Regions from separate parts of the Pseudomonas multiresinivorans genome, predicted to be linked through region 1. Evidence: riboswitches for the same ligand, from Rfam matches in the RefSeq annotation. Region 1 holds a riboswitch; each other region holds the start of a gene.
What was found. Region 1 has a riboswitch for cobalamin ahead of G4G71_RS29135 (CbtB domain-containing protein). Riboswitches for the same ligand answer to the same signal wherever they lie in the genome.

Region 1 (9,391 bases):
GCTGCCGCCCTCGATGCAGATGTACGTGGTGGTCGTCCTGCTGGGCCTGGGCACCGGCGTGATGAATGCCTACAGCATCGTCCTGCCGCTGTTCTACCTGTTCATCGTGCCGGCCTTCACCCTGCCTTTCGCCGCCCTGCTGGTGCTGCTGCCGGACGCCCTGAGCAAGACGCTCGGCGCGGCAGCGCTGGTCTACGCCTTCACCATCTTTGCCTTCGCCTACCGCTTCCACGCCACCCTCGTGGATTCGCTGCTGCTGCGCTTCGAGAACAGCGAGCTGCTGCGCAAGCTCAGCATCGAGAAAGAGGCCGCCGAACGCAGCGACCAGGCCAAGACCCGCTTCCTCGCCAGCGCCAGCCACGACCTGCGCCAGCCGACCTACGCGCTGGGCCTGTACCTGGGCGCACTGAAGAAACAGCCGCTGAACGAGGCCAGCGAAAACCTCGTCGACCACATCTCCCGCGCACTCGCCGCGCAGGGCTCGCTGTTCGACGCGCTGCTGAACATCTCGCGCCTGGACGCCGGCATCGTCCAGCCCAGCCTGCAGGCCTTCTCCCTCGCCGAACTGCTCGAACGCATCCAGCAGGAATGCAGCGTGCAAGCCGCGGACAAGGGCCTGAACCTGCGCGTACGCCCCGGCGCACCGTTCGTGAAGTCGGACCCGGCGCTGTTCGAACGCATCCTGCGCAACCTGGTGGAGAACGCCATCCGCTACACCGACCACGGCGGCGTGCTGATCGGCTGGCGCCGCCGTGGCCGCCAGGTGCGCGTGGAAGTCTGGGACAGCGGCCCGGGGATTCCCGAGCGCGAGCAGCAGAAGGTGTTCTGGGAATTCCACCAGCTCAACAACCCCGAACGTGACCGCAGCAAGGGTCTTGGCCTGGGGCTGGCCATCGTCCAGCGCACCGCCAGGTTGCTCGACCATCCGCTGGCGCTGCACTCGCGCGAAGGCCACGGCAGCGCTTTCATGATCAGCCTGCCGCGCGCCACCGCCGTGCAGCCGCGCAAAGCGGAAATCCTGCCGCCGCGCACGGTGCCGGGCAGCGACAAACTGATCTACGTGATCGAGGACGATGCGGAGAACCGCGAAGGCCTGCGCCTGCTGTTCCAGAGCTGGGAATACCGGCATGTCATCGTCGCCGATGTCGCCGACCTGCTGGCCGACCCGACTGCTGCCGCGCAGAAGCCGGACCTGATCATCAGCGACTATCGCCTGCGCGACCACCAGACCGGCATCGACGCCATTGCCAGCCTGCACGGGCACTACGAAGACGACTGGATCGCCGCCGTGCTGGTCACCGGCGACACCGACCCGCATCTGCTCGCCCAGGCTTCGGCCCATGGCTGGCCGCTGCTGCACAAGCCGCTGGCAGCGGAGCAGTTGAAGGCGATGATCGATGAGCAGTTCAGTGAACTGGAGCCGCTGGACGACTGAGCCCAAGCACCGAGGGGACGCCTGCTTCCTGTTCGGCGGCGATACCGGAGCTGGGCTGGTTCGCGAGCAAGCTCGCTCCTACGAAGAGCAACGCGCCAACTTGTGCGTGGGCTGGTAGCCCCGCACAGGAGCGGACTTCGTCCGCGATGGGTTGGCCGGGCTCCCTGACATCATGGATGCAGCGTCAGGTCGATCGCGGACAGAGTCCGCTCCTACGCAAGGGCTCGCCCCCGCAGTTACCTCTGGGAAGGCATCACGGCCGATACAGGTGCGCATGCCCCGCGCTGTAAAGCGATGAATCGGCGAAGCCTTCCGCCCCCAGCACCTTGCCCACCAGGATCAGCGCCGTGCGCTTGAAATCCTTTGCCGCGGCCTTTGCCAGAATATCGCCCAGCGTACCGGTGACCTGGTCCTGGTCCGGCCAGCTCGCCCGGTGAATCACTGCGATGGGGCAATCGGCGCCGTAGTGCGGCAGCAGTTCGGCGACGATGTTCGGCAACTGCCCCACGCCGAGATGAATCGCCAGGGTCGCGCGGTGCTGCGCCAGCTCGGCAAGGGACTCGCCTTCGGGCATGCGTGTCTTGTGGGCGTAACGGGTGAGGATCAGCGTCTGCGAGATGTCCGGCAGGGTCAGCTCGCAGCCGAGTATCGCCGCACAGGCAGAAGTGGCCGTGACGCCGGGAACGATCTCGTAGGGAATACCCAGCTCACGCAGGTGGCGAATCTGCTCGCCGATGGCGCCGTACAGCGACGGGTCGCCGGAGTGCACGCGGGCAACGTCCTTGCCTTCGCCGTGGGCCTGCGCCAGCAGCGCGACGATCTCGTCCAGGTTCAGCTCGGCGGTATTCACCACGCGCTCGGCGCTATGACCCTCCAGCACCGCTGGCGGTACCAGCGAGCCGGCGTAGAGGATCACCGGGCAGGAACGGATCAGCCGCTGGCCCTTGACCGTGATGAGTTCGGGGTCGCCGGGGCCGGCGCCGATGAAGTGGACCGTCATGGCTGCTCCTGTTCGGATTCAACGGGGATGAAGGCCAGCGCGCAGGTGGCCTGGTCGCTGCGGCGTTTGCCCACCAACAGTCGCGCCGGCGCACCGGCCTGGGCTTCGGCCTGCAGCAGTGCCGCGGCTTCGGCCACACTGGCAGCGCCGATGGCCGTGCGGACCGTTTCGGATGGCCGGTCCAGGCGCGGTTCGCACGCGGCCAGTTGTTGCGGCGTGAACAGCGCCAGCGGCAGGTCGAGGGCGGCAGCCAGTGCTGTCAGTCCTTCCTCGTCGGCCTTCAACGTGGCGCTAGCCAGCGCGGTAAGGTTCGACTCATCGAGGCCGGCCTCGGCCAGCGTCTGCGCCAGCAAGGCGCGCAGTTCATCGAGCGTGCAGCCGCGGCGGCAACCGAGGCCGGCAACCAGCGTCATCAGCAATCTCCCCAAAACAAAACCCCGCAGACGGCCGGGCCGCCTGCGGGGTCGAGCATAACGCGCAGATCAGGCCGACGGCGCGAAACGGCGGAACAACCAGGCAGCCACCAGGCCCAGGGCCGCCCAGAACACCGCGTTGGTGATCAGCGAGGCGACGATGAACTCGTGGGCGATGCTTTCCGGCGCGAGGCTGGAATGCACTTCCGGCTGCGGCGCGCCGATCACATGCGGCACCACCAGCAGGGCGACACCGATGCCACGCAGCGCCCAATTGCGGCCGAACACCAGCAGCGCAAGGCCGCCAGCGGTGGCAGCGGCGGTGCCGATCCACCAGGTCTGGCGCAGGGTCAGGTCGGCGGCGGCGGTGCCGGGCACCTCCGGCGGCAGGCCAAGGGACGGCGCCAGGGTGAACACGGCGAAACCGGCCAGGCCCCAGAGCAGGCCTTCGGAGGTCTTGCCCGGCTCGCGCAGGGTGAACAGGCCAGCCAGCATCAGGGCGAAGCCCACCGCGACCACCAGGTTGCCGCCAGTGGTAGAGAGGATGCGCTGCCAGCCGTCTTCCGGCTCCCAGGCTTCCGCGTCGTGCTCGTGGGCGGCCACTGCGCCTGCAGCGTGGTCATGGGCGTGCTCGTGGTTTTCTTCGACCAGCGCGGCAGCCGGTTCGGCTTTCTCGTAGGTTTCCGCCTTGAGGATCAGCGGGGACACCCACAGCAGTTGGACCACAGTCAGCACCAGCGCCGCGATCAGACCGGCGAAACCGGCGGTCTGGGCGATACGTTTGATCATTGCAATTCTCCAGGCGAGACGAGGCCCCGAACGCTGCAAACGCGCGGCCAGGAGTGCCTCGAATTCGCTGCGCTTACGCGCAGGCGGTGCACATTAGTGGCAGGGGAAGCCCGCACTGTGACGAGTATCGTGGGCGGCGTTGTGCACCGCATCGATGTGCGAGAAGCCGGCGAAATACACCAGCAGCGCACCGAGCAGGCTGGCGCCGACGGCCAGGCTGATGCGCTTGGAAAGGGGGATGGAAGTGCTCGACGCGTGCGTCAGGGTGCTGCTGGACATGAACGTTCCCTCTGAAGATCAAAGTAAGAGAACGCAGAGGTTGAACGCATTCGAACGCGCCGGAACGGCCGCGCCACGGCCTGCGCCCGCCCACCGCGGGTTTGCCAAAAACAAAGAATTCCAGGCCGGTCTCCGGGCTTGCGATGTCGGCCAGTGGCCAAGCGGGTCAACCTTCCCATGCCGGAGCACAGTGGCTACTGATGACCCTACGATCGCTTACCGTTGCGGGGGCAGCGCCGGACTGGTCCTTGCGGACGCACCGGCTTCCCGTTTCACCTCGCGCGCGTGGCGCGAGACACCTGAAACCGCGCTAGCTGACCACGAAGCCCTGCAAGCGTCAACCGATCCCCGGCGATTGACCGCCCCGCCGTCGCTGCGTAGCCTTCCTCCCTTCGAGGTTCTCCGGCGCTGGCCGGAGCTAAGAGGGAACGTGGAAATCTTCGGATGCGCCACGGCTGCCCCCGCAACTGTGAACAGCCTGTCTCTTCACGCGCCACTGCCGATTCGGGCGGGAAGGCGAAGAGATACCAGAGGGCTGTGAGCCAGGAGACCTGCCTCGAGCAGCATCAAGACAACCGGGCGGGGTGATCCGGTGGCGACCTTCGTTGCGCGGCGAACCCGCGCGCGCGCCCTTCATCCGCCCTCTCGCACCGCATCCTGCTCAAGAGGCGCGCATGAAGACCCTGGCCAAACTCCCTGTCACCATCGTCACCGGCTTCCTTGGCGCCGGGAAGACCACCCTGCTCCGCCACATGCTGGATAACGCCGAAGGTCGCCGCATCGCGGTGATCGTCAACGAGTTCGGCGAGCTGGGCATCGACGGCGAAATCCTCAAGCAGTGCTCCATCGGTTGCAGTGAAGAAGAAGCGGTCGGCCGCGTCTTCGAACTGGCCAACGGTTGCCTGTGCTGCACTGTGCAGGAAGAATTCTTCCCGGTGATGCGCGAGCTGGTGGCACGCCGTGGCGACCTCGACCAGATCCTCATCGAGACCTCCGGCCTGGCCCTGCCCAAGCCGCTGGTGCAGGCCTTCCAGTGGCCGGAAATCCGCAACGCCTGCACCGTTGACGCGGTGATCACCGTGGTCGACAGCCCGGCAGTGGCCGCCGGCACCTTCGCCGCCCATCCCGAGCAGGTGGACGAGCAGCGCAAGCAGGACCCGAACCTGGACCACGAATCGCCGCTGCACGAACTCTTCGAAGACCAGCTGGCCAGCGCCGACCTGGTGGTGCTGAACAAGGCCGACCTGCTGGACGCCGACGCGCTCGCCCGTGTCCGAGCCGAAGTCGCCGAGGAGCTGCCGCCAGCGGTGAAGATCGTAGAAGCCAACTCCGGCCAGCTGCCGCTCTCCGTGCTGCTGGGGCTGAATGCCGAGGCCGAGCTGCACATCGACAGCCGCCCCACGCACCACGACCACGAAGGCCATGAAGACCACGACCACGACGAGTTCGACTCCTTCCACGTCGACCTGCCGGAAGTGGAAGAGCGCGCCCTGCTCGACGCGCTGAACGCGCTGGTCGAGCGCCACGCCGTGCTGCGCATCAAGGGCTTCGTCGCCATTCCCGGCAAGCCCATGCGCCTGCTGGTGCAGGGCGTCGGCAAGCGCTTCGACAAGCACTTCGACCGCGCCTGGCGCAGCGATGAAACCCGTAGCACCCGCCTGGTGGTGATCGGCCAGGAGCTGGACCAGGCCACCATCGCCAACGAGCTGCGTACCGCCCTGGCGTAACACTGCCTTTGTAGGAGCGAGCTTGCTCGCGAACCAACCTCCGCAGCGGGGCATGGTTCGCGAGCAAGCTCGCTCCTACGAAGAGCCACCATCGAGCAAGCCCATGCACCTGCTGCGCACCCAACCCGGCGGCTTCGTCCCCGACGACGGCATCGCCGACCTGGCCCAGACGCCTGCCGATCTGGTGATTCTCTGCAGCGGCGACTCGCACCTGGCGCTGCTCGCCGAGGCCGCGCGCGAGCTGCCGGAGGACTACCCAAGCCTGCGCCTGGCCAACCCGATGCAGCTGCAGAACCACGCCTCGGTAGACCTCTACGTCGACGAGGTGCTGCAACACGCCAAGGTCATCCTCATCTCGGTGCATGGCGGCGTCGGCTACTGGCGCTACGGCATGGAGCAACTGGCGGCGCTGGCCGAGCGCGGCATCACGCTGATCGCCGTACCCGGCGACGACAAGCCCGACCCCGAACTGACCGCGCTGTGCAATGTGCCCGCGCAGGACGCCGAACGCCTCTGGCAATACCTGCGCCAGGGCGGCATGGACAATGCCCGGCAGTTCTTCGCCTGCCTCGCCACGTGCCATCTGCAACGCGACTACGCCTGGAACGAGCCGCAGACGCTGCCCCGCGTCGCGCTCTATCACCCGCAGACCGGCAGTTGCGACCTCGCCCGCTGGCAGGCCGACTGGCACCCCGAGTGCCCGGTGGCCGCCTTGCTGTTCTATCGCACGCACCTGCAGGCGGCGAACACCGGATTCATCGACGCCTTCTGCGAATGCCTGCAGGCGCAAGGCATCAACCCGCTGCCCATTGCCGTGGCCAGCCTCAAGGAAGCCGCCTGCCTGGAGACGGTGGAAAACCTGCTCGATAGCGCCGACGCCGAACTGATCATCAACACCACGGGCTTCGCCCAATCGAACCCGGAATCGCCGCAGGACCGACCGTTCAGCCGCGACGTGCCGGTGCTGCAAGCCATCTGCTCGCTGGACAACCTCGACCTCTGGCGCGCCAACCCGCAGGGCCTCGGCCCGCGCGACCTGGCCATGCACATCGCGCTGCCGGAGCTGGATGGCCGCCTCATCACCCGGCCGATCAGCTTCAAGGGCCTGGCCTGGCGCAGCGAGCGCAGCCAGAGCGACGTGGTCTGCTACCTGCCGCACCGGCCGGGCATGGATTTCGTCGCCGAACTGGCGCGGCGCTGGATGCTGCTGGCGCGCAAGGCCAACGCCGACAAGCGCGTGGCACTGATCCTGGCGAACTACCCGACCCGCGATGGGCGCATCGGCAATGGTGTAGGCCTCGACACGCCGGCCGCCGCGCTGAATATCCTCCGGGCGCTGGAGGCCCAGGGCTATCCCGTCGCCGGCCTGCCCGAGTCCGGCACCGCGCTTATCCACAGCCTGCTCGGCGGCGTCAGCAACGACCTCGACAGCCTCGACCTGCGGCCCTGCGCGCAGAGCCTGGCGCTGGACGATTACCTCGCCTGCTTCGCCCGCCTGCCCGAGGTGAACCAGCAAGCCGTGCGCGAACGCTGGGGCGAGCCGCAACAGGACCCGATGTTCCGCAGCGGCCGGATGATGGTCGCCGGCCTGCGCTTCGGCCTCGGCTTCGTCGGCATCCAGCCGGCGCGCGGCTACCAGCTGGACGCCGCGGCGATCTACCACGATCCGTCGCTGGTACCGCCCCACGGCTATCTCGCGTTCTACTTCTGGCTGCGCGAAGTGTTCGGCGCCGACGCGTTGGTCCACGTCGGCAAGCACGGTAATCTGGAATGGCTGCCGGGCAAGGGCGTCGGGCTCTCCGAGGAGTGCTGGCCGGATGCGATCCTCGGCCCGCTGCCCAACCTCTACCCGTTCATCGTCAACGACCCTGGCGAAGGTGCGCAGGCCAAGCGCCGCGCCCAGGCGGTGATCATCGACCACCTGATGCCGCCGCTGACCCGCGCGGAGAACTACGGCCCCCTGCGCGACCTCGAACGCCTGGCCGACGAGTACTACGACGCCTCCCTGCTCGACCCGCGCCGCGCCAACGAACTGCGCGGCGACATCCTCACGCTGGTACGCGACACCTCGCTGGACCGCGAGCTGGGCTTGCAGTTGAGCGACGACCCGGAAAGCTGGTTGCCGCAACTGGACGCCTACCTGTGCGACCTCAAGGAATCACAGATTCGCGATGGCCTGCATGTGTTCGGCGAATCGCCAGTGGGCGAACTGCGCCGCGATACGTTGCTGTCGCTGGTGCGCATTCCCCGTGGCGACGGACGCGGCGGCAACGCCAGCCTGCTGCGGGCGCTGAGCGAAGACCTGAAGCTCGGCCGCGACCCGCTGGACGAAGCTTTCGCCGAGCCGTGGGAAGGTCCGCGCCCTGATGTGCTGACCGCCGTCAGTGACGAACCCTGGCGCAGCAATGGCGACACCCGCGAGCGCCTGGAGCTGTTCGCCCTGCGCCTGATCGATGGTTCCGCCAGCGCTCCCGGAAGCGCCAGCGCGGCGGTGCTCGCGCAACTGCACCAGCAGATCGCGCCAGCGCTCGACGCCTGCGGCGCCAGTGAGATTGGCCATCTGCTCGCCGGTCTCGCCGGCCGCTTCGTCCCGCCCGGCCCCAGCGGCGCGCCCAGTCGCGGGCGCGTCGATGTGCTGCCCACCGGGCGCAACTTCTTCACCGTGGACGTGCGCAACCTGCCCACGCCCACCGCCTTCCGCCTTGGCTTCCAGTCCGCCAGCCGCCTGCTCGAACGCCACCTGCAGGACCACGGCGACCACCTGCGCCAGCTCGGCCTGTCGGTGTGGGGCACGGCAACCATGCGCACCGGCGGCGACGATATCGCCCAGGCCCTCGCGCTACTCGGCGTGCGCCCGGTGTGGCAGACAGGCAGCCAGCGCGTGGAGGACTTCGAGATCCTGCCGATCAGCCTGCTCGACCGCCCACGGGTGGACGTGACGCTGCGGGTGTCCGGCTTCTTCCGAGATGCGTTCGCCAATCTGATCCGCCTGTTCGACGCCGCCGTGCAGGCGGTCGCCGCGCTGGACGAGCCGGACGACCTGAACCCGCTGGCCGCCCGTGTGCGTGCCGATCAGGCACGTCTGCTCAGCGATGGCCTGGAAAGCGACGAGGCCCGCCGCCAGGCCGGTTGGCGCATCTTCGGTGCGCAACCGGGCGCATACGGTGCCGGCGTGCAGGGCGTGATCGAGTCGCGCCAGTGGGACAGCCGCGCCGACCTCGCCGAGGCCTACCTGAACTGGGGCGGCTACGCCTACGGTGCCGGCGATGACGGCACCCCGGCGCGCGAGCGCTTCGCCCAGCGCCTGTCCGGCCTGCAGGCGGTGCTGCACAACCAGGACAACCGCGAGCACGACATCCTCGATTCCAACGACTACTACCAGTTCCAGGGCGGCATGCTGGCCGCCGCCGAGGTCATCCAGGGGCAATCACTTTCCAGCTACCACGGCGACCACAGCCAGCCGGACAACCCGCGCATCCGTACCCTCAAGGAAGAACTCGGCCGCGTGGTGCGTTCCCGTGCGGTGAACCCGAAATGGATTGCCGGGATGAAGCGCCACGGCTACAAAGGCGCCTTCGAACTGGCCGCGACGGTGGACTACCTGTTCGCCTTCGACGCCACCAGCGAACTGGTGGACGACCACCAGTACCGCCTGCTGGCCGACGCCTACCTGCTGGACGACGACACCCGCGAGTTCATCCGCCAGCACAACCCCGAAGCCCTGCGCGACATCGCCGAACGCCTGGTC
Region 2 (9,391 bases), 2.3 Mb from region 1:
GGGTCAGGCAGTCCACCAGCACGCAGTGCTGCGGCGCCGCCAGGCGCTCCAGCGCGTCGGCCAGGGCCAGCGGCTCTTCCACCAGCCCCCAGTGTTCCGGGCGGCGCTCGCGGTGCCGGAGGATGCGCGTGGACATCTCGCCGTCGCCGGCCTGGGCCGTGGCGACGTAGGTGACCGGCAGGCCGCTTTCCTGCGCCAGGCGCTCGGCCAGGCGGCTCTTGCCCGACCGGGCGCCGCCGAGGATCAGTTCAAGCATGGGTTCTTCCAGTAGGTCAGCCCCTGTAGGAGCGAGCTTGCTCGCGAACAGAGGTTTCCGGTCACGCCGGAGTCATGCGGTTCGCGAGCAAGCTCGCTCCTACAAGAAAGCGTGTCTCCGGCGTTATTCGTCGACTTCACGGCGAGGCGGGATGGCGGATAACCGCGAACGGTCATGCGCCCTGCAGTCCGCATAACGCCCTCAGTTTTTCGGTATCCAGATGCGCCTCGACCTGATCGGCCAGGCGCTCGATGTCGCGTTCGCGCAAGGCGTGGTAATCGATGTGCTGCACCTCGCGCAGCCCGGCCCAGCGTAGCAATGCGGCGCTGGCAGCGGCGGACTCGAACAACCCGTGCAGATAGGTGCCCATTACCTGGCCATCGTCGCTCAACGCACCATCGACACGGCCATCGCTCAGGCGCACGGCGGGATTGGCCAGCGCCGGGCCTTCGGTGACGCCGGCGTGAATCTCGTAACCAATCACCGCAGCATCTTCCAGCGCCAGCCGGCCGCTGACATTGCGCAGTTGCTTCTCCGGCTCCAGAACGGTGCGGAAATCCAGCAGCCCGAGCCCTTCGCTCTCCCCCGCCGCGCCTTCCAGCCCATGCGGATCGGCCAGGGTACGGCCGAGCATCTGCAAGCCGCCGCAGATGCCCAGCACCTTGCCGCCGTAGCGCAGGTGGCGCTGGATCGCCGCGTCCCAACCTTGCGCGCGCAGGAAGGCCAGGTCCGGCCGTACGCTCTTGGAGCCGGGCAGGATGATCAGGTCCGCCGGCGGGATCGGCTGGCCGGGGCCGACGAAGGTCAGCTCCACCTGCGGGTGCAGGCGCAGCGGGTCGAAGTCGGTGTGGTTGCTGATGCGCGGCAGCACCGGCACGACGACACGCAGTCGCTCGCCGGTCTTGGCGGCCTGGCGGGTGTCGATGGCATCTTCGGCTTCCAGATGGAAGTCCATCAGGTACGGCAACACGCCCAGCACGGGCACGCCGGTGCGCTCCTCCAGCCAGTCGAGGCCGTTCTGCAACAACGCGATATCGCCGCGGAAACGGTTGATGACGAAGCCTTTCACCCGTGCCCGCTCGGACTCGGAGAGCAGCTCCAGGGTGCCCACGAGGTGAGCGAACACGCCGCCACGATCGATATCGGCGATCAGGATCACCGGGCAGTCCACCGCCTCGGCGAAGCCCATGTTGGCGATGTCGTTGGCGCGCAGATTGATCTCCGCCGGCGAGCCCGCGCCTTCCACCATCACCACCAGGTACTGCGCACTCAGGCGCTGGTGGGATTCGAGCACCGCCTGCATCGCCACGCGCTTGTAGTCGTGATAGGCGACCGCGTTCATGCTGGTGACCGCGCGGCCATGGATGATCACCTGGGCGCCGGTGTCGCTGTTGGGCTTGAGCAGCACCGGGTTCATGTCGGTGTGCGGTGCCAGATTACAGGCCTGCGCCTGCACTGCCTGGGCGCGGCCGATCTCGCCGCCGTCGGCGGTCACCGCGCTGTTGAGCGCCATGTTCTGCGGCTTGAACGGCACCACCGCCACGCCCTGGCGGCGCAGCCAGCGGCACAGCGCCGTCACCAGCGTGCTTTTGCCGGCATCCGAGGTGGTGCCCTGCACCATCAAGGTCGAGCTGTGCGCGCTGGACGTTGTCACCGCAGGCTCTCCATCTGGTTGAAGGTGCGCAGGCCGTGCTCCAGGCGCTCCCAGCCCTTCTCGTCCGGCGGCAGGCCGAAGCGCAGGCTGCCGGGCGTCTCGAACAGGCGCACGAGAATGCCCTGGCGCGCGAGGTGATCACGCAGCGCATGGGCGCGCATCGATACCACCCACTGAAACAGTGCCGTACCGCCCTGGGGCGCGAAGCCGTGCTCGCCGAGCAGACCGGCCAGGCGCCGACTCGCTTCGTTGAGGTCGCGGCGCCGCTGAATCTGTTCCTGGAACTCGCCCAGCACCGCCTGGGCAACCCAGCGCGTGGGTCCGTTCACCGCCCAGGGGCCGAGCAGTTTCGCCAGGCTTTCCAGCAGGCGCGGTTCGGCGAAGGCAAAGCCCAGCCGTGCGCCGGCCAGGCCGAAGAATTTGCCGAAGGAGCGCAGCACGATCAGCCCCGGACGACTGGCGCAACTGGGCGCCAGGCTGTGCTCGGGCGTGCAGTCCATGAAGGCTTCGTCCACCACCAGCCAGCCGCCGCGCTCCTGCAGGCGCGCATGCCACTCCAGCAGCACGCCAGCTTCGATGCGCCGGCCGGTGGGGTTGTTCGGGTTGACCACCACCAGCACGTCGAAGCGCTCCAGATGATGGGGCACTTCCTGGTCGCTGACCTCACGCAGGATGTGCCCGGCAGCTCGCCAGGACTCGGCGTGCTCGGCATAACAGGGCGAGACCACGCCGACCTTGCCCGGCCGACGCAGACGCGGCAGCAGCTGGATCGCCGCCTGGCTGCCGGGTAGCGGCAGCAGCTTCTCGGCGCCGTAGTAGCGGCGCGCGGCGGCTTCGAGGCCGTCGCTGTCTTCGGGCAGGCGCATCCAGGCAGCCGCCGGCACGCTGGGCAACGCCCAGGGCCAGGGCGAGATGCCGGTGGACAGGTCCAGCCACTCGGAGAGCGGAATTCCGTACTGCTGCGCCGCTTTGCGCAACCGTCCGCCATGTTCGAGCATCAGAGCACTCCCAGAATCAGGATGATCAGCAACCACAACAACACTCCCTGACGTACCAGGGCAAGCGCACGCCAGATGTCCACGGCAGTCGGCGCCGGGCCTTCGCCCAGCTGCGGGCGCTCGTGGAGCTCGCCGTGGTAGCGGGCGGAGCCGCCGAGCGAAACGCCCAGAGCCCCCGCGCCGGCCGCCATCACCGGGCCGGCGTTGGGGCTGTCCCATTTTGGCGCCTGCGTGCGCCAGCAGCGCAGGGCCAGCCGGGTGTGCCCCAGCAGCGCGTAGGTCAGCGCCACCAGCCGGGCGGGAATGTAGTTGAGCACATCGTCGATCTTCGCCGCGGCCCAGCCAAAGCGTTCGAAACGCGCATTGCGATAGCCCCACATGGCGTCGAGGGTGTTGCTCAGGCGATAGAGCACCACGCCCGGCGCGCCGGCCACGGCGAACCAGAAGAGCGCGGCGTAGACCGCATCGCCGCCATTCTCCAGCACCGATTCGGTGGCCGCGCGAGCCACCGCGGTTTCGTCCAGCTCGGCAGTTTCGCGGCTGACCACGTAACCCACGCGCAGGCGCGCTTCGTTGAGATCGCCACTACGCAGCGCCAGCACCACCGGATCGGCGTGTTCGCCCAGGCTGCGCAGGCCCAGCGCGGCGTAGAGCGCCAGCACCTGGACGACCCAGCCGACGTAGGGCAGCAGGCTGAGCAGCAGCGCGATCAGGGTCAGCGGAATGACCGCGATAATCCACGCGGTGACACCATGGCTGCGCCAGCCGAGGCCGGGGGTGTCACTCTTGGGCGTAATGGTGCTCGCTGATACACCCTCTCCCCAGCCCTCTCCCTGAAGGGCGAGGGAGTTAGCCTGGAGCGGTAGGCCAGCACTGTGCTCGCCGGAAAACTCGGAATGTGGCACTGCACGGATATCCCCTCTCCCTTCAGGGAGAGGGTTAGGGAGAGGGAGCTTTTCAGCGCTATCGGCAACTCGCGACCGATTGAACCTTCGCTCCAGCCGATCCGCCAAGCGCCCGAACGCCACCAGCGGATGCCAGCGTTTCGGCTCACCCAGCAGGGCGTCCAGCGCCACACCGAGGACGCTCAGCAAGGCCAGGCTCATGCTTTCTCCCCCCAGCGGTTCTCGAACACCAACTCGCCCAGCGAACGCGGCTGGCGCCAGCCCTCCAGGGCCAGCATTGGCGCCGGGTAGAACTCATTGACCGGCCCCAGGCAAATCACCGCCACCGCCTCGGCACCGTCCGGCAGGCCTAGCAGGTCGCCCAATGCGGCAGGATCGAACAGCGACACCCAGCCCATGCCCAGCCCTTCCGCGCGCGAAGCCAGCCAAAGGTTCTGGATGGCGCAGGACAGCGAGGCCAGGTCCATGTTCGGCAGCGTGCGGCGACCGAAGATGTGTGCCTCGCGGCCATCCATCAGCGCAGCCACCAGCACCTCGGCACAGTCGAGCACGCCCTCGACCTTCAGCTTCATGAATTCATCGGAGCGCTCGCCCAGCGCCTCGGCGGTACGCACGCGCTCGTCTTCCACCAGGCCATGGATCGACTGGCGCAGGTCCCGCGAGGTGACGCGGATGAACCGCCACGGCTGCATCAGCCCGACACTGGGCGCCTGGTGGGCCGCTTCGAGCAGGCGCGCGAGCAATTCGGGCGCCACCTCGCCACCACTGAAATGACGCATGTCGCGGCGCTCGGCGATGGCGCGGTAGAGCGCGGCGCGTTCCTCGGGGCTGTAGGCGTGATCGGTCATGGTCTGAAGAGTGCGGCCGCGGCATCCGGATCGGATGGCAGGTAGAAGTGGATATAGGACGCCGTGAGACGGCCACGCCGGAACACGGCCTCGGCCACCGGTTTGTCGTTCGGGCATACGCCACGGGCCAGCGGTATTTCCGCGCTGTCGAGCAACGAATGGTGGAAGGTGTGCCCGCGCAGGGTGCCCTCTGGCAGCGTCACCTCCTGCAATGCCAGCGCGGCGAGACGCTTCTGCATGCGCGCCTCACCCGGCAGCAGGCCCAGCAGCTCCGCGCGTTCGCCGGCCACGTCGGTCAGGGCATCGAGCAGATAGAGCATGCCGCCGCACTCGGCGAGGATCGGCTTGCCCATCTCGTGGTGGGCGTGAATCGCCTGGGCCATGGCGCGGTTGTCGGCCAGCGCTTGCAGGTGCAGTTCCGGGTAGCCGCCGGGCAGGCAGAGGCTGTCCACCTCCGGCAGCGATTGATCACGCAGCGGCGAGAAGAACACCAGTTCGGCGCCCAGTTCGCGCAACAGATCGAGGTTGGCCTGATAGAGGAAGGCGAAGGCGTAGTCCCGCGCCACGCCAATGCGTACGCCGTCGAGGCGGGAAGACTCGCTACGCGGTTCGGGCGCGGCGAAGCTCACCGGCGCCGGCAACTCGGTGCTGGCGCTGGCGGCCAGGGCATCGGCGGCGGCGTCCAGGCGGGCATCGAGGTCGGCCAGTTCATCGGCCTGCACCAGGCCGAGGTGACGGCTGGGCAACTCGACCTCGGTGTCGCGCGGCAGTGCGCCATACCAGCGAATCCATTCCGGCAGGCTGTCACGCACCAGGTCGCGATGGCGCTGGCTGCCGATGCGGTTGGCGAGCACGCCGGAGAACGGCAGGTCGCTCTGGTAGGTGGCCATGCCGACGGCCATCGCGCCGAAGGTCTGGGCCATGGACTGGCCATTAATCACCGCCATCACCGGCACGTTGAAGCGCCGCGCGAGATCGGCGGCCGAGGGCGAGCCATCGAACAGGCCCATCACGCCTTCGATGAGGATCAGGTCGGCCTCGCTGGCTGCCTCCCAGAGCAAGCGGCGGCTTTCGCCCTCGCCGACCATCCACAGGTCCAGCTGATAGACCGGTGCGCCGCTGGCGCGGGCGAGGATCATCGGGTCGAGAAAGTCCGGGCCACACTTGAACACCCGCACCTTGCGCCCGAGGCGCGTGTGCAGGCGCGCCAGGGCGGCGGTCACGGTGGTCTTGCCCTGCCCGGAAGCGGGAGCGGCGATCAGCAGGGCGGGGCATTGGCGCGAGGTCATCGGGCGCGCTCCGCCACAACGAAGGGCATCAGAACTCCACCCCTTTCTGCGCCTTGATGCCGGCCTTGAAGGCATGTTTCACCAGGCCCATCTCGGTCACGGTGTCGGCAGCTTCGACCATGGCCGGCTGCGCGCCGCGGCCGGTAGCGACCACATGCTGCATCGGCGGGCGGGCGGCAATGTCGGCGAGCACGGTGTCCAGCTCCAGATAGCCGTGCTTGAGGGCGATGTTCACCTCGTCCAGCACCACCAGGCCGACTTGCGGGTCGCTCAGCAGTTGGCGTGCCACATCCCAGGCAGCCTGTGCCTTGGCGATGTCGCGCTGGCGATCCTGGGTTTCCCAGGTAAAGCCTTCGCCCATGACATGGAAGCTGACTTCCTCGGGGAAGCGGCGGAAGAACGCCTCCTCGCCGGTGGTCGCAGCACCCTTGATGAACTGCACCACCCCGACCTTCATGCCGTGGCCCAGCGCGCGGGCGACCATACCGAAGGCCGAGCTGCTCTTGCCCTTGCCGTTGCCACTGTTGACCAGGAACACACCGCGTTCGCCCTGGGCCTGGGCGATCTTCTCGTCGATCACCGACTTCTTGCGCTGCATGCGCGAACGATGGCGTTCGTCCTTTTCAGGGGATTCAGTCATGGGGTTTGCCTCTAGAAAGGGAGCGCGCAGGCGCCAGCTCGCCGGCCGGGCGGCAGCGAGCGGAGAATGGGCTGGACAGGAACGAACCGCCAGCGTGCGTCGGCGCCAGGCGGTAAAAGCCGCTCGGCGCGAAAGCCGTCGGCTTGGGAAACAGGGAATTCACCTGAAGGATTCTCCGCCGCTCTCACCCGCGCGGCACTGACCAGTCGGGGCAGGCGGAGGACATCGAACGCGCGGCGCCAGGGAGCGCCACGACGATCGGCAGCGCCTCCCGCGATGCCATGCGATGCAGCAGGCCGGTCTCCGGGCTTGCGAGTGGAAGCGCCTGGCGTTTCCGAAGGAACCGCGCCTTCCCATGCCAGTGGCACAGTGGCGGATGCGGTTCGAAGCTCGCTTACCGTTGCGGGGGCAGCGCCGGAATGCTCGATTGCTCATCGAATTCACCGGCTTCCCTGTTTCACCCTCGACTTGCGCCGCGGGCACCTGAAGCAGGCGCGCAGCTTAGTGGCTGGCGGGCTGGGGCGTCAATTGAACAGACTGTCGCCGGGGCCCGCCTGCAGAACCGCCAGGGCTCTAAAAAGGGTCACACAAGTCAAGTGGTCAGGCCGCTCAACTTCGCTAGAATGCGAATCATGACGACGACTGCCCAACCCGGCCAGCTTCAGCTCGACACCTCCGCGACCCCGTCCCTGATGCACATCAGCGGCGACTGGACACTCGCGCACTTCGCCACGCTGCAAGCCCAGGTCGCCGCCCAGCGCAGCGCCGAGTCCCCCGCCGAGCTGGACTTCGCTGGCCTTGGCGCGCTGGATACCGCCGGCGCCGCACTGCTCGCCGAGATCATCGGCGGCGCGCGCATGAGCCAGCTCGACCAGATCGCCCGCAACCTTCCGGTCGAGCGCCAGGCGCTGCTGCGCACGGTGGGCAGCGCCATTACCCAGTGCCGGCTGGACGAGAAAGGCCCGGCACCGGGCAACGCGCTGGTCGACGTGCTGGAGCGCATCGGCGTCGCCACCCTGACGTTCAAGGACCACCTGATCGGCGTGCTCGGCTTCATCGGCCTGACACTGCAGACCCTGGTGCGCAACCTGTTCCGGCCGCGTCGCTGGCGACTGACCGCACTGGCCGCGCATATGGAAGAAACCGGCCTGGACGCCGTGCCTATCGTCGCCCTGCTCACCTTCATGGTCGGCGCGGTGGTGGCCTTCCTCGGCGCCACGGTGTTGCAGAAGTTCGGCGCGCAGATCTACACCGTCGACCTGGTGGGCTTCTCCTTCCTCCGTGAGTTCGGCGTGCTGCTCACCGCGATCCTGCTGGCCGGCCGCACCGCCAGCGCCTTCACCGCCCAGATCGGCTCGATGAAGGCCAATCAGGAGATCGACGCCATCCAGGCCCTGGGCCTCGACCCCGTGGAGCTGCTGGTGTTGCCGCGGGTACTGGCGCTGCTGCTGACCCTGCCGATGCTGACGTTCCTGGCGATGATTTCCGGCATCTTCGGCGGCGGCGTGGTCTGCGCGCTGAGCCTGGATATCTCGCCACGCATGTTCCTCTACATGCTGCAGAACGACATCGCCGTGCAGCACTTCCTGGTCGGTATCGTCAAAGCCCCGGTATTTGCCTTCATCATCGCCGTGATCGGCTGCCTGGAAGGCTTCCGCGTCAGCGGCAGCGCGCAGTCGGTGGGCGAGCACACGACTTCCAGCGTGGTCCAGTCGATCTTCGTGGTAATCCTGCTGGATGCGATGTTCGCGCTGTTCTTCATGGAGATGGGCTGGTGAGCGAACCGATCATCGTCGTCCGCGACCTGGCCAACCGCTTCGGCACCCACGCCGTGCACGAGCATCTCGACCTCGATGTGATGAAGGGCGAGATACTCGGCGTGGTGGGTGGCTCGGGCACCGGCAAGTCGGTACTGCTACGCAGTATCATCGGCCTGCGCCAGCCCAGCGAAGGCAGCGTCCACGTGTTCGGGCAGAACCTGCCGGCGCTGCCGCCGCTGGAGCGCTCGAAGCTCGAACGGCGCTTTGGCGTGCTGTTCCAGAACGGCGCGCTGTTCTCCTCGCTGACCGTGAGCGAGAACATCTGCCTGCCGCTGATCGAGCACGCCAGGCTGTCGCGCAGCGATGCCGAGTTTATGGCCAAGGTGAAGATTTCCCTCGCCGGCCTGCCGCCGGACGCCGGCTCCAAATACCCGGCCGAACTGTCCGGCGGCATGGTCAAGCGCGCCGCCCTGGCCCGCGCCCTGGCGCTGGACCCGGACATCCTGTTCCTCGACGAACCCACCGCTGGCCTCGACCCCATTGGCGCGGCGGCCTTCGACCAACTCATCCTGACCCTGCGCGACGCCTTCGGCCTCACTGTGTTCCTGGTGACCCACGACCTCGACACCCTCTACACCATCTGCGACCGCGTCGCCGTGCTCTCGCAGAAGCGGGTGCTGGTGGTCGGCCCGCTGGACCAGGTCGCCCAGACCGACGACGCCTGGGTACAGGATTATTTCCACGGCCCACGCGGCCGTGCCGTGCTGCAGGCCACCGAACACCTGCGGGAGGAAAGCTGAATGGAAACCCGTGCCCATCACGTGCTGATCGGCCTGTTCACCCTCGTGGTGTCTATCGGCGCGCTGCTCTTCGCGCTCTGGCTGGCACAATCGAGCAACGACCAGCGCTACAAGATCTACGACGTGATCTTCAGCGAAGCGGTGACCGGCCTGTCCGAAGGCGGCACCGTGCAGTACAGCGGCATCCGCGTCGGCGACGTGGTCTCGCTGCGCCTGGACCCGAACGACCCGCGCAAGGTCC
Region 3 (9,391 bases), 720 kb from region 1:
GCGCGGAACCACATACAGCTCGCCAGCCCGCAAGGTCAGCGGGCCGTCGCGGAAGTCGATGCGCAGCTCGCCGTCGAGCACGATGAACGTCTCGTCGGTGTCGGCGTGGCTGTGCCAGACGAAGTCGCCGTGCAGCTTCACCACCTTGAACTGATAGTCGTTCATCTCGGCGATCACCCGCGGTTGCCAGGTTTCGGTAATGCGGCCGAGCTTGTCCTGCAGGTTGATCGGTTGGCGTTGGGTCACGGTGTTTCCTCCTGGGGATCGTTCTCCCGAAACTACGGCGGCCTCGGCGGGCGGTCTTGCAGGAAATTGCGCTTCGATCGCCCCTGCATTGACCTGATCGGGTTGCCGGGCCCGTCCTTGACGCCGACAATCGATCCTTGGCCCGTCAGAAAGGAGTGCCGATCCATGGCGCAGAACATCTACGACAATCCCGAATTCTTCGCTGGCTACGCCCAGCTGCCACGCTCTCAGCACGGCCTGGACGGCGCGCCGGAGTGGGCCTCGCTGCGTTCGCTGCTGCCGCCGCTGGAAGGCCTCGACGTGGTCGACCTCGGGTGTGGCTACGGCTGGTTCAGTCGTTACGCCGCGGAGCAGGGCGCGCGCACGGTGAGCGGGTTGGACGTGTCGCAGAAGATGCTCGACCACGCACGGGCGAACACCGACGCTGCGCAGGTGAGCTACTTCCATGCCGACCTCGACCAACTCGAACTGCCCACCGCGGCCTTCGACCTCGCCTACAGCTCTCTGACCCTGCATTACCTCGCAGACCTGCCGCATTTCTTCCGCAACGTACACGATGCGCTGCGCCCCGGCGGCAGCCTGGTGTTCTCCATCGAACACCCGATCTACATGGCCTCGCTCAAGCCGGGCTGGGTCGTCGACGGCGATGGCCGCCGCTGCTGGCCGGTGGATCACTACCAGGACGAAGGCGAGCGCCGTACCGACTGGCTGGCCAAGGGTGTGCTCAAGCACCATCGCACCCTCGGCAGCATTCTCAATGCCGTGATCGGCTCGGGGCTGACGCTGCGCCACGTCGAGGACTGGGGCCCGAGCGCCGAGCAGGTGCAGGCTATCCCGTCGCTGGCCGAGGAGCGCGAACGGCCGATGTTGCTGCTGGTCGCCGCGCAGCGCTGAAGCGGCGAAAACGCGCGACTATGCTGGAAGGGTCGCGCCCACCCCGCGTCGGAGATCGCCATGTCACAGACCGTTCCCGCCGTCCGCCCCAGCGTCATTCCCTGCCTGCGCTACCGCGATGCGCCCCAGGCCATCGACTGGCTGTGCCAGACCTTCGGCTTCCATCGGCAACTGGTCGTTGCCGATGACCATGGCGGCATCGCCCACGCCCAGCTGGCGATGGCCGACGGCAGCGGCCTGGTGATGCTCGGCTCGCTGCACGACAACGAGTACGGCCGGCTGATGCGCCAGCCCGACGAGATCGGCGGCTGCACCCAGAGCATCTACGTGGTGGTGAAGGACGCCGAAGCGTTGTACCGCGCAGCGGTGGATGGCGGCGCGCAGATCGTCATCGACATCAAGGACGAAGACTACGGCGGCCAGGGCTTCACCTGCCGCGATCCGGAAGGGCATATCTGGAGCTTCGGCACCTACGATCCCTGGCACTGACGCTGCCCTGCAACATCCTGCGCAAGCCCCGAGCTTGACGCTTTCCCTTCGCAAGTGTTGATATGCGCCCCGTTTCAGGTGCCCCCCGCCGCCGTGCGTGGGGTGAAACGGGAAGCCGGTGCGTCGCCTATGTGCGATCAGTCCGGCGCTGCCCCCGCAACGGTAAGCGAGCGGAGCATCCACTAGGCCACTGTGCACCAGCATGGGAAGGCGGATGCCCCAGGACCCTCGCAAGCCCGGAGACCGGCCTGGAACCTGTTTGGCAAACCCGCGGTGGGCGGGCGTGAGCCGGTTCCCGGGGCGCGCTCGTTCCGGGTGTCGCTGCGCCGCCTGCGAAATCCCGATTTCGAGGCGATCACCTTGCATTCTCCTGCTTCCAACTCCCGGCGCGCCTTGCGCTGGACTCCCGTTCTCTCCCTCTGTGCCCTGAGTTCGCAGCTTCTGGCGGCGCCCCTCGACCTGGCCGATGAAATCGTCAGCGCGCCTTCCGTGGAGTCCACCACGGTGGCTGACATGGCGCGCTACGGCAGCAAGCTGGAGGTTATCGACCGCCAGCAGATCGAACGCGCCGGCCCCAGCGCCGACATCACCCGCGTGCTGCAGATGTACGTGCCCGGCCTGTTCATTGCGCCGAAGAACGGCCCGTTCGACTACGGCACTTACTCGCTGCTGGGCGGGCGCAACGACGACACGCTGATCCTGCTGGACGGTGTGCGCCTGAACAACCGCCTCTACGGCGGCATTTACATCGACACCCTGCCGACCACCGCGGTGGAGCGCATCGAGGTGCTCAAGGGCGGCCAGGGCCTGCTGTTCGGCACCCAGGCGGTGTCCGGGGTGATCAACATCGTCACCCGCAGCGCGCGTTCGCGCGAGGCGTCCGGCGAGGTCAATCTGGGCCTGGATACCTTCAAGGGCCGCAGCGGCGATGCCCGCGCGGAGAAGATCGTGCAGAACGGCCTGGGCGACCTCGGCCTGATGGCCTACGTCAGCCACAACCGCTCCGACGGCTACCAGCCGTACCGCGACCAGGACATGACCAGCACGGTCAGCGACAAGCGCCGCTCCTATGACGTCAACGTGTTCGGCGCCAAGGCCATCCAGGCCATCGGCGACGCCTCGCGGCTGGAGCTGTTCTACCAGTACGCCGACGCCGAGCTGGACTTCGCCCGGCCGACATCGAACCACCACACCAGCAACAACCGCGTGCAGCAGATCGCCACGGCGACCTTCCAGCAGAGCGTCAACGACGACTTCAGCTGGTTCGCCAAGACCCACATCAACGACTGGGATACCCGCTACGACCGCGTCTACAACCTGCAGGGCGGCGGCACCCAGGTGCTCAACCACAACGACTACTGGGGCTTTACCGACTGGGGCGCGCAGCTCGAAGGCAAGGCCAGGTTCGGTGGCGGTCACGAGCTGGTCTTCGGCAGCGACAACCAGTGGTACAAGGGCCAGGACGATGTGCTGATCATCGACAACGACAAGGCCGAGTCCCACGCGCTTTACGCCCAGCTGCGCCCACGTATTGACGCGCTGCCCGACTGGCACCCGAGCCTGGGTGTGCGCCGCGAGGAAATCGCCGGCGGCGAAGGCGCCACCGTTTGGATGCTGACCTCGCTCTACGACCTCACGCAGCAGCTCAAGCTGCGCGGCCAGTTCGGCACCGCCTTCAAGCTGCCCACCGCCGAGCAGCTGTTCGTCAACGAGCCCGGTGATGAAGTCGGCAACCGTGACCTCAAGCCCGAGCGCAGCCGCAACGCCGAACTGGGCCTGGACTACACCGGCGAGCTGTTCGACCAGCCGTGGAGCGGCAGCGTCACCCTGTTCCGCCGCGAGATCACCGACCTCATCACCCTCGCGGGCGACCAATGGGTGAACGGCAACGGCGAGATCGAAGTGCGCGGCGTGGAAGCCAACGGCCAGTGGCAGTTCGGCCGCCATTGGCAGCTCTCCGCCGACGCCACGCGCAACCTGGTGGACAGCCGCGAGGGCGTGACGGTGAACAACATCCCGCACTTCTTCGCCCGCGTGCGTGCCGGCTATGACGACAACCTCTGGGGCGCTGGCCTCGCCACGCGATATGTGGGCTCCATCGTCAGCGCCCAGGACGACGACTACGGCCATTACACCGTGCTCGACGGCGATGCCTATCGCTACCTCGACGCGGCCCGCGCGCATCGCCTGAGCCTGCTGCTGGAGAACCTGCTGGACCGTGACTACGCCACCGGCCGCACCAGCAACGGCATCCGCCAGGTAGACAACCTCGGCCGGCCGCGCACCGCCGAGCTGCGCTACACCTTCAGCTTCTGATGAAGGCCATCCTGCTGGTCGGCCCACTGGCCGGGGCCCAGGGCGAGCGCCTGCACCGCGAGGTGTCGGCGCGTCTGGCTGGTGTCGAGAGCATCGACACCAGCGAGGGTTTCGACCTGCTCTGGGCCCGAGCGCGCGCGCAGCTTGCCGATGCCGCGTCGTTGTTGCTGGTCGACCTGGAACCCGCCACCGACGGCGCCTACCTCGACTGGTTGCGCGCCGAACTGGCAGTACTGGCGGATGAGTTTCCGCAGGCGCCGGTGCCGAGCATCACGGCATCGGCGCTGGGCCGGCGTGGGCTCGACGTCGGTGCGGTGCTGGCGGCGATCGACGATCCGGCGCAGCAGCTGGAATGCCGGGGTGTCGGTGCGGTGCCGTCGCAGCCCGACTGGTCCGCGCCGCCGCCGCATCGTCATCACCTGTTCCTCTGCGCGGGGCCGCGCTGCGTGCGCCGGGGCGCGTTACCGTTGTGGAAGACCTTGCGTCGCGAACTGATTCGCCACGACCTCTACGAGAACGCCAAGGGCGCCTTGCTGACCCGCACCGGCTGCCAGTTCCCCTGCAATCGCGGGCCGGTGCTGACGGTCTATCCCGAGCGCGTCTGGTACGGCCTGCGCAGTGATGAGCAGGTTTGTCGGGTGGTGGTGGAGCACCTGCGCGACGGTGTGCCGGTGGCGGATTTGCGCGTGGATGACGAAGCATGAGGCCGGCATGGCTCTTTGTAGGAGCGAGCTTGCTCGCGAACCGCTTGATGCCTTGGGCGCCCGGGAGGGTTCGCGAGCAAGCTCGCTCCTACAGTTCGATCCTGGCGCTCGGGCTGGCGGCGATGCTGGGCATGGCGACGGCCACTGCCCAGGACTACCGCAACTGCGCGCAGGGCTGGCACATCGACCACCCGCCGCAACGCATCCTCGCCCTCAACCAGCACGCTGCCGACCTGCTGCTGGCGCTGGGCGCCGGGTCGCGATTGATCGGTGTGGCCTACATCGATGACGACCTCAACCTGAGTGGCGGCCGCTATCGCGGCGTGCCGCTGCTGGCGCGCCAGTACCCGTCGGCGGAGGCGGTCTACGCGCTGAAGCCGGACCTGGTGGTGGCCGGTTTCGCCTCGGCCTTCCGGTTGGGCAACTTGTCTCGCGAAGAGCTGGCCGGCCATGGTGTCGCCAGCTACCTGTTGGATGCGGGTTGTGGCGTGTGGCAGGACGACCTGTTCACAGGCGTCGAGACGGACCTGACGACGCTGGGCGAACTGCTCGGCGAGCAGCGGCAGGCACAGAAGCTGATCCGCCAGCAACGCACCGAGCTGGCCCAGGCACGCGGCCATTTCTCCGGGACCACACCGCTGGAAGTCTTCTACCTCGACAGCGCCAGCAACGGACTGGAGAGCCAGGGCCGGCGCGGAGTCATCACGCAGCTGCTGCATGCCGCCGGTGCGCACAACCTGTTCGAGGATGTCGACCTGGGCAGCTTCACCGCCAACACCGAACAACTGCTGGCCCGCGACCCGGACGTGATCCTGCTGGCCGATGCGCTGTGGTCCACGGCCGAGCAGAAAAAGAAAACGCTGCGTGCCGACCCGGTGCTGTCGCGTCTGCGCGCGGTGCGCGAAGGGCGCTTCGTGGCCTTGCCCTTCACCCACCTGTTCCCCGGCGTGCACAGCGGTCAGGCCGCCCGTGAACTGGCGCAGGCGCTGCACCGGTTTTGAGCACAAGCGTCCTGTCTGTTCGCTGGCCACTGTTCCTACCCAAGTTCCGGAGCCCGTGTTAGAAAGCGCCCATCGATCCTTGGGAGGTTGTCATGGGCAAGTTGCGCGTTGGAGTGATTTTCGGTGGGCGTTCGGCGGAGCACGAGGTGTCGCTGCAATCGGCGAAGAACATCGTCGATGCGCTGGACCGTGAGCGCTTCGACCCGGTGCTGATCGGCATCGACAAGGAAGGTCGCTGGCACCTCAACGATGCCTCCGACTACCTGCTCAACCAGGAAAACCCGGCCCTCATTGCGCTGAACCGTTCCAACCGCGAGCTGGCCGTGGTGCCGGGTAAGGCCGAGCAGCAACTGGTGGAAACCGGCAGCCGCCAACTGCTCGATCACGTCGACGTGATCTTCCCCATCGTCCACGGCACCCAGGGCGAGGACGGCTGCCTGCAGGGCCTGCTGCGCATGGCCGATATTCCCTTCGTCGGCTCCGACGTGCTGGGCTCGGCCATCTGCATGGACAAGGACGTGAGCAAGCGCCTGCTGCGTGACGCCGGCATCGCCATCACACCCTTCATCACCCTGACCCGCGCCAATGCCGCCCGTACGCCATTCGCCGAGGCGCAGCGCAAGCTCGGCCTGCCGCTGTTCATCAAGCCGGCGAACATGGGCTCGTCGGTGGGCGTCAGCAAGGTCGAGAACGAGGCCGCGTACGACGAAGCCGTGCGCCTGGCGCTGGCCTTCGACGACAAGGTGCTGGTGGAGTCCGCCGTGAAGGGCCGCGAGATCGAGTGCGCGGTGCTGGGCAACGATCAGCCGATCGCCAGCGGCTGCGGCGAGATCGTTGTCGGCAGCGGCTTCTACTCCTACGACAGCAAGTACATCGACGAGGATGCGGCCAAGGTCGTGGTGCCGGCGGATATTCCGGCCGAGGCCGGCGAGCGTATCCGCCAGCTCGCGGTAGACGCCTTTATCGCCCTGGAATGCTCCGGGCTGGCGCGGGTCGACGTGTTCCTCACCGACAGCGGCGAGGTGCTGATCAACGAGCTGAACTCGCTACCCGGCTTCACCCGCATCAGCATGTACCCCAAGCTCTGGCAGGCTGCGGGGATGACCTACAGCGAACTGGTCAGCCGCCTGGTCGACCTGGCCATCGAGCGCCACGCCGCCCGGCGCAATCTGCAGACCAATCGCTGAGCAACGCCTCGCCAGCTGCTTCTGCGCTACCCTGAGTGCCCGTCGCCCAGTTTCGGGCGGCCGGCCCCGTGTCCCGTAACGAACCGTCAGAAGGAGCACGAGATGAACACTGTGGTATTCGCCGACGGCACCGCCGTACCCGCCATCGGCCAGGGCACCTGGCGCATGGGCGAGGACAGCTTCCAGCGCAAGCGCGAGGTCGCCGCCCTGCGCGAAGGCATCGAACGGGGCCTGACCCTGATCGACACCGCCGAGATGTACGGCGAGGGTGGCTCGGAGGAGGTGGTCGGCGAGGCTATTGCCGGGCTGCGCGAGCAGGTCTTCCTGGTCAGCAAGGTCTACCCGCACAACGCCAGCCGGCGTGGCATCCCCGAGGCTTGCGAACGCAGCCTGCGGCGCCTGGGTACCGATTGCCTGGACCTCTACCTGCTGCATTGGCGCGGCCAGTACCCGCTGGATGAAACCGTGGACGCCTTCGAGCGGCTGCGCGAGGCAGGCAAGATCAAGCGCTGGGGCGTCTCCAATTTCGACCTCGACGACATGCAGGAGCTGAACGAGCCGGCCTGCGCCACCAACCAGGTGCAATTCAGCCTGGAGGAGCGCGGCATCGAGTGGGACCTGCTGCCCTGGTGCCAGGAAGAACGCATGCCGCTGATGGCTTATTGCCCGGTTGGCCAGGGCGGTCGTCTGCTGCGCGATCGGGTTCTGGCGGACATCGCCGGCCGCCACGACGCCACCCCGGCCCGCGTCGCCCTGGCCTGGCTGATCCACCAGCCGGGGGTGATCGCCATTCCCAAGGCGGTCGAGCCGCTGCACGTGCGCGACAACGCCGCCGCGCTGCAATTGCGGCTGACGCCCGAGGACCTCGACGCCCTCGACGCCGCCTTCCCGCCGCCGAGCCGCAAGCAGCACCTCGCGGTGGTCTGACCCCGCACCACGCATCTGCCCCGATCGTCGCCCCCGAGGGCGCGGCCGGGGCAGAGTGCTAGCCTTCCTCCATGGCCAAGACGGCCTGGGAGGGCAACAGCGATGAGCAACTACACGGCGGACGGCGCCGCCATCAATCGGGTACTGACCGATTACGTCGAGGGCATGACTTTCGGAGACGAGGCCCGGCTGCGCCAGGCCTTCCATCCTTCCTGCAAGATCATTGGCAATTATCACGGCGCACTGGAGTGGGCCTCGCTGGATGAGTTCATCGGCGCCATCAAGGCCGAATCGCCACCTTCGGAAGGTGCGCCGCCGGCGTGGGAGCTGAAGTCTCTGGACATCACCGGCGACAGCGCGGTGGCCAAGGTCACCGACGAGTTCATGGGCATGCACTTCACCGACTACCTGTCGCTGCTGCAGGTCGGCAACGGCTGGCAGATCATCAACAAGCTCTATTACCTGCACAGCGGCGCCCTGGACAACTGAGCGCCGCTGCCAGGATCGATCAGATGTTGGCCCAGTCGCCACCATCGTTCCAGCCCGACACTACGAAGCGCAGGGTGCCTTTGATGGCCGGGTTGGCGAGATTGCCGTCGCGATCGCTGTCGATGGGCAACGCCACCTGCACGTTGCCGTTCTTCAACTGCTCCGGCGTCAGTTCACTGCTGGCGCTGTTCACCCCGGTGCCTTGCCAGGCATAGGTGATCTTCCACTTCTCGTTGGCGTTGCGCGGTGGCTGCAACTCGATGATTACCGTATTGCGGAACAGGTAACTGCCCTCGTAGTGTTCATTGGGCCATAGCCGCTTCTCGATCTCGTAGTCGGGAACGCGCACGCCCAGGGTCATGCTGTAGGCGAGTGTTCGGCGGCGTGGATTGATCCGTGCGTAGTTGGCGAGGAACACGCTGGACAGGTAGTGGTTGGGCGTGCTCTTCCAGGTCGCGTGGGTCACGCAGGCGGCGGAGTCCTCCTCGGCTGTGCGTCGGGTCAAATACCAGAGCTTGCCGCGCGGAGAGGCGAGCAGCTCGATCTGGTACAGCGCGTTCACCGGCCTTCCGGCAGCGGCATCCTGCACCGCCTTGGGCAGGCGCAGATCGGCGATGTCCAGCCAGATGTCCACGCGCACGTCGCCGAACAGGAAGCGCGTGAGGTTCTGGTAGGCCTCTTCGCTGTTGACGATGCCGAAGAACCCCGAGTGCGAGCGGTAGCAGAACGCCTTGGCGCATTCATCGCCAACAGCCTTGCCCTTCAGCGCACTGAGCGTGGCGTTCTCGATGCGCACCAGACCGTCGCTGCCGTTGCCAACGAAGGTACGCGACAGTCCCGCGGCGGCCTCGTAGTCGGTGCGGTTGGTGCCGACCATGCAGAAGACCTTGCGCGGGGACAGCTCCGACTCCGGCAGCAGGTCGACGCGGCCCAGCGATTTCGGCAGGTTGAGGAACTCGGGCATGCGCGTGCCGCGGTTGAAGTTGCTGATGTCGTTGAGTGTGAGAAACGCAGGTACATTGGTGCCCGCCACATCGATGCCGTTGTGCGGGGTGGCGTAGGTGAAGAACTTGTCCACCGCTTTGCGGGCGTCGTCCGAGCCGCACTTCGGGTTCTGCAGGAAGGTTCGGCAGACCAG

Region 2: it holds a riboswitch for cobalamin, as region 1 does, so the genes downstream of both, cobO (cob(I)yrinic acid a,c-diamide adenosyltransferase) here and G4G71_RS29135 (CbtB domain-containing protein) in region 1, are expected to answer to the same signal.
Region 3: it holds a riboswitch for cobalamin, as region 1 does, so the genes downstream of both, G4G71_RS25885 (TonB-dependent receptor plug domain-containing protein) here and G4G71_RS29135 (CbtB domain-containing protein) in region 1, are expected to answer to the same signal.

What each region holds. Positions count from the first base shown of each region.
Region 1 covers NZ_CP048833.1:6,372,335-6,381,725, forward strand. The annotation lists gene G4G71_RS29115 (ATP-binding response regulator) at 1-1,435, shown strand, start outside; gene cobM (precorrin-4 C(11)-methyltransferase) at 1,689-2,435, opposite strand; gene G4G71_RS29125 (cobalamin biosynthesis protein) at 2,432-2,848, opposite strand; gene G4G71_RS29130 (CbtA family protein) at 2,918-3,637, opposite strand; gene G4G71_RS29135 (CbtB domain-containing protein) at 3,731-3,916, opposite strand; cobalamin riboswitch at 4,023-4,234, opposite strand; cobalamin riboswitch at 4,295-4,489, shown strand; gene cobW (cobalamin biosynthesis protein CobW) at 4,591-5,643, shown strand; gene cobN (cobaltochelatase subunit CobN) at 5,747-9,391, shown strand, end outside.
Region 2 covers NZ_CP048833.1:2,181,686-2,191,076, reverse strand. The annotation lists gene cobU (bifunctional adenosylcobinamide kinase/adenosylcobinamide-phosphate guanylyltransferase) at 1-256, opposite strand, end outside; gene G4G71_RS10075 (cobyric acid synthase) at 429-1,877, opposite strand; gene cobD (threonine-phosphate decarboxylase CobD) at 1,907-2,908, opposite strand; gene cbiB (adenosylcobinamide-phosphate synthase CbiB) at 2,908-4,014, opposite strand; gene bluB (5,6-dimethylbenzimidazole synthase) at 4,011-4,661, opposite strand; gene G4G71_RS10050 (cobyrinic acid a,c-diamide synthase CobB) at 4,658-5,950, opposite strand; gene cobO (cob(I)yrinic acid a,c-diamide adenosyltransferase) at 5,979-6,590, opposite strand; cobalamin riboswitch at 6,868-7,092, opposite strand; gene G4G71_RS10040 (ABC transporter permease) at 7,223-8,368, shown strand; gene G4G71_RS10035 (ABC transporter ATP-binding protein) at 8,365-9,150, shown strand; gene G4G71_RS10030 (MlaD family protein) at 9,151-9,391, shown strand, end outside.
Region 3 covers NZ_CP048833.1:5,655,038-5,664,428, reverse strand. The annotation lists gene G4G71_RS25900 (cupin domain-containing protein) at 1-246, opposite strand, end outside; gene G4G71_RS25895 (class I SAM-dependent methyltransferase) at 412-1,140, shown strand; gene G4G71_RS25890 (VOC family protein) at 1,201-1,629, shown strand; cobalamin riboswitch at 1,689-1,895, shown strand; gene G4G71_RS25885 (TonB-dependent receptor plug domain-containing protein) at 1,990-3,945, shown strand; gene G4G71_RS25880 ((2Fe-2S) ferredoxin domain-containing protein) at 3,945-4,649, shown strand; gene G4G71_RS25875 (ABC transporter substrate-binding protein) at 4,697-5,650, shown strand; gene ddlA (D-alanine--D-alanine ligase) at 5,743-6,837, shown strand; gene G4G71_RS25865 (aldo/keto reductase) at 6,940-7,764, shown strand; gene G4G71_RS25860 (nuclear transport factor 2 family protein) at 7,867-8,253, shown strand; gene G4G71_RS25855 (lipase family protein) at 8,273-9,391, opposite strand, start outside.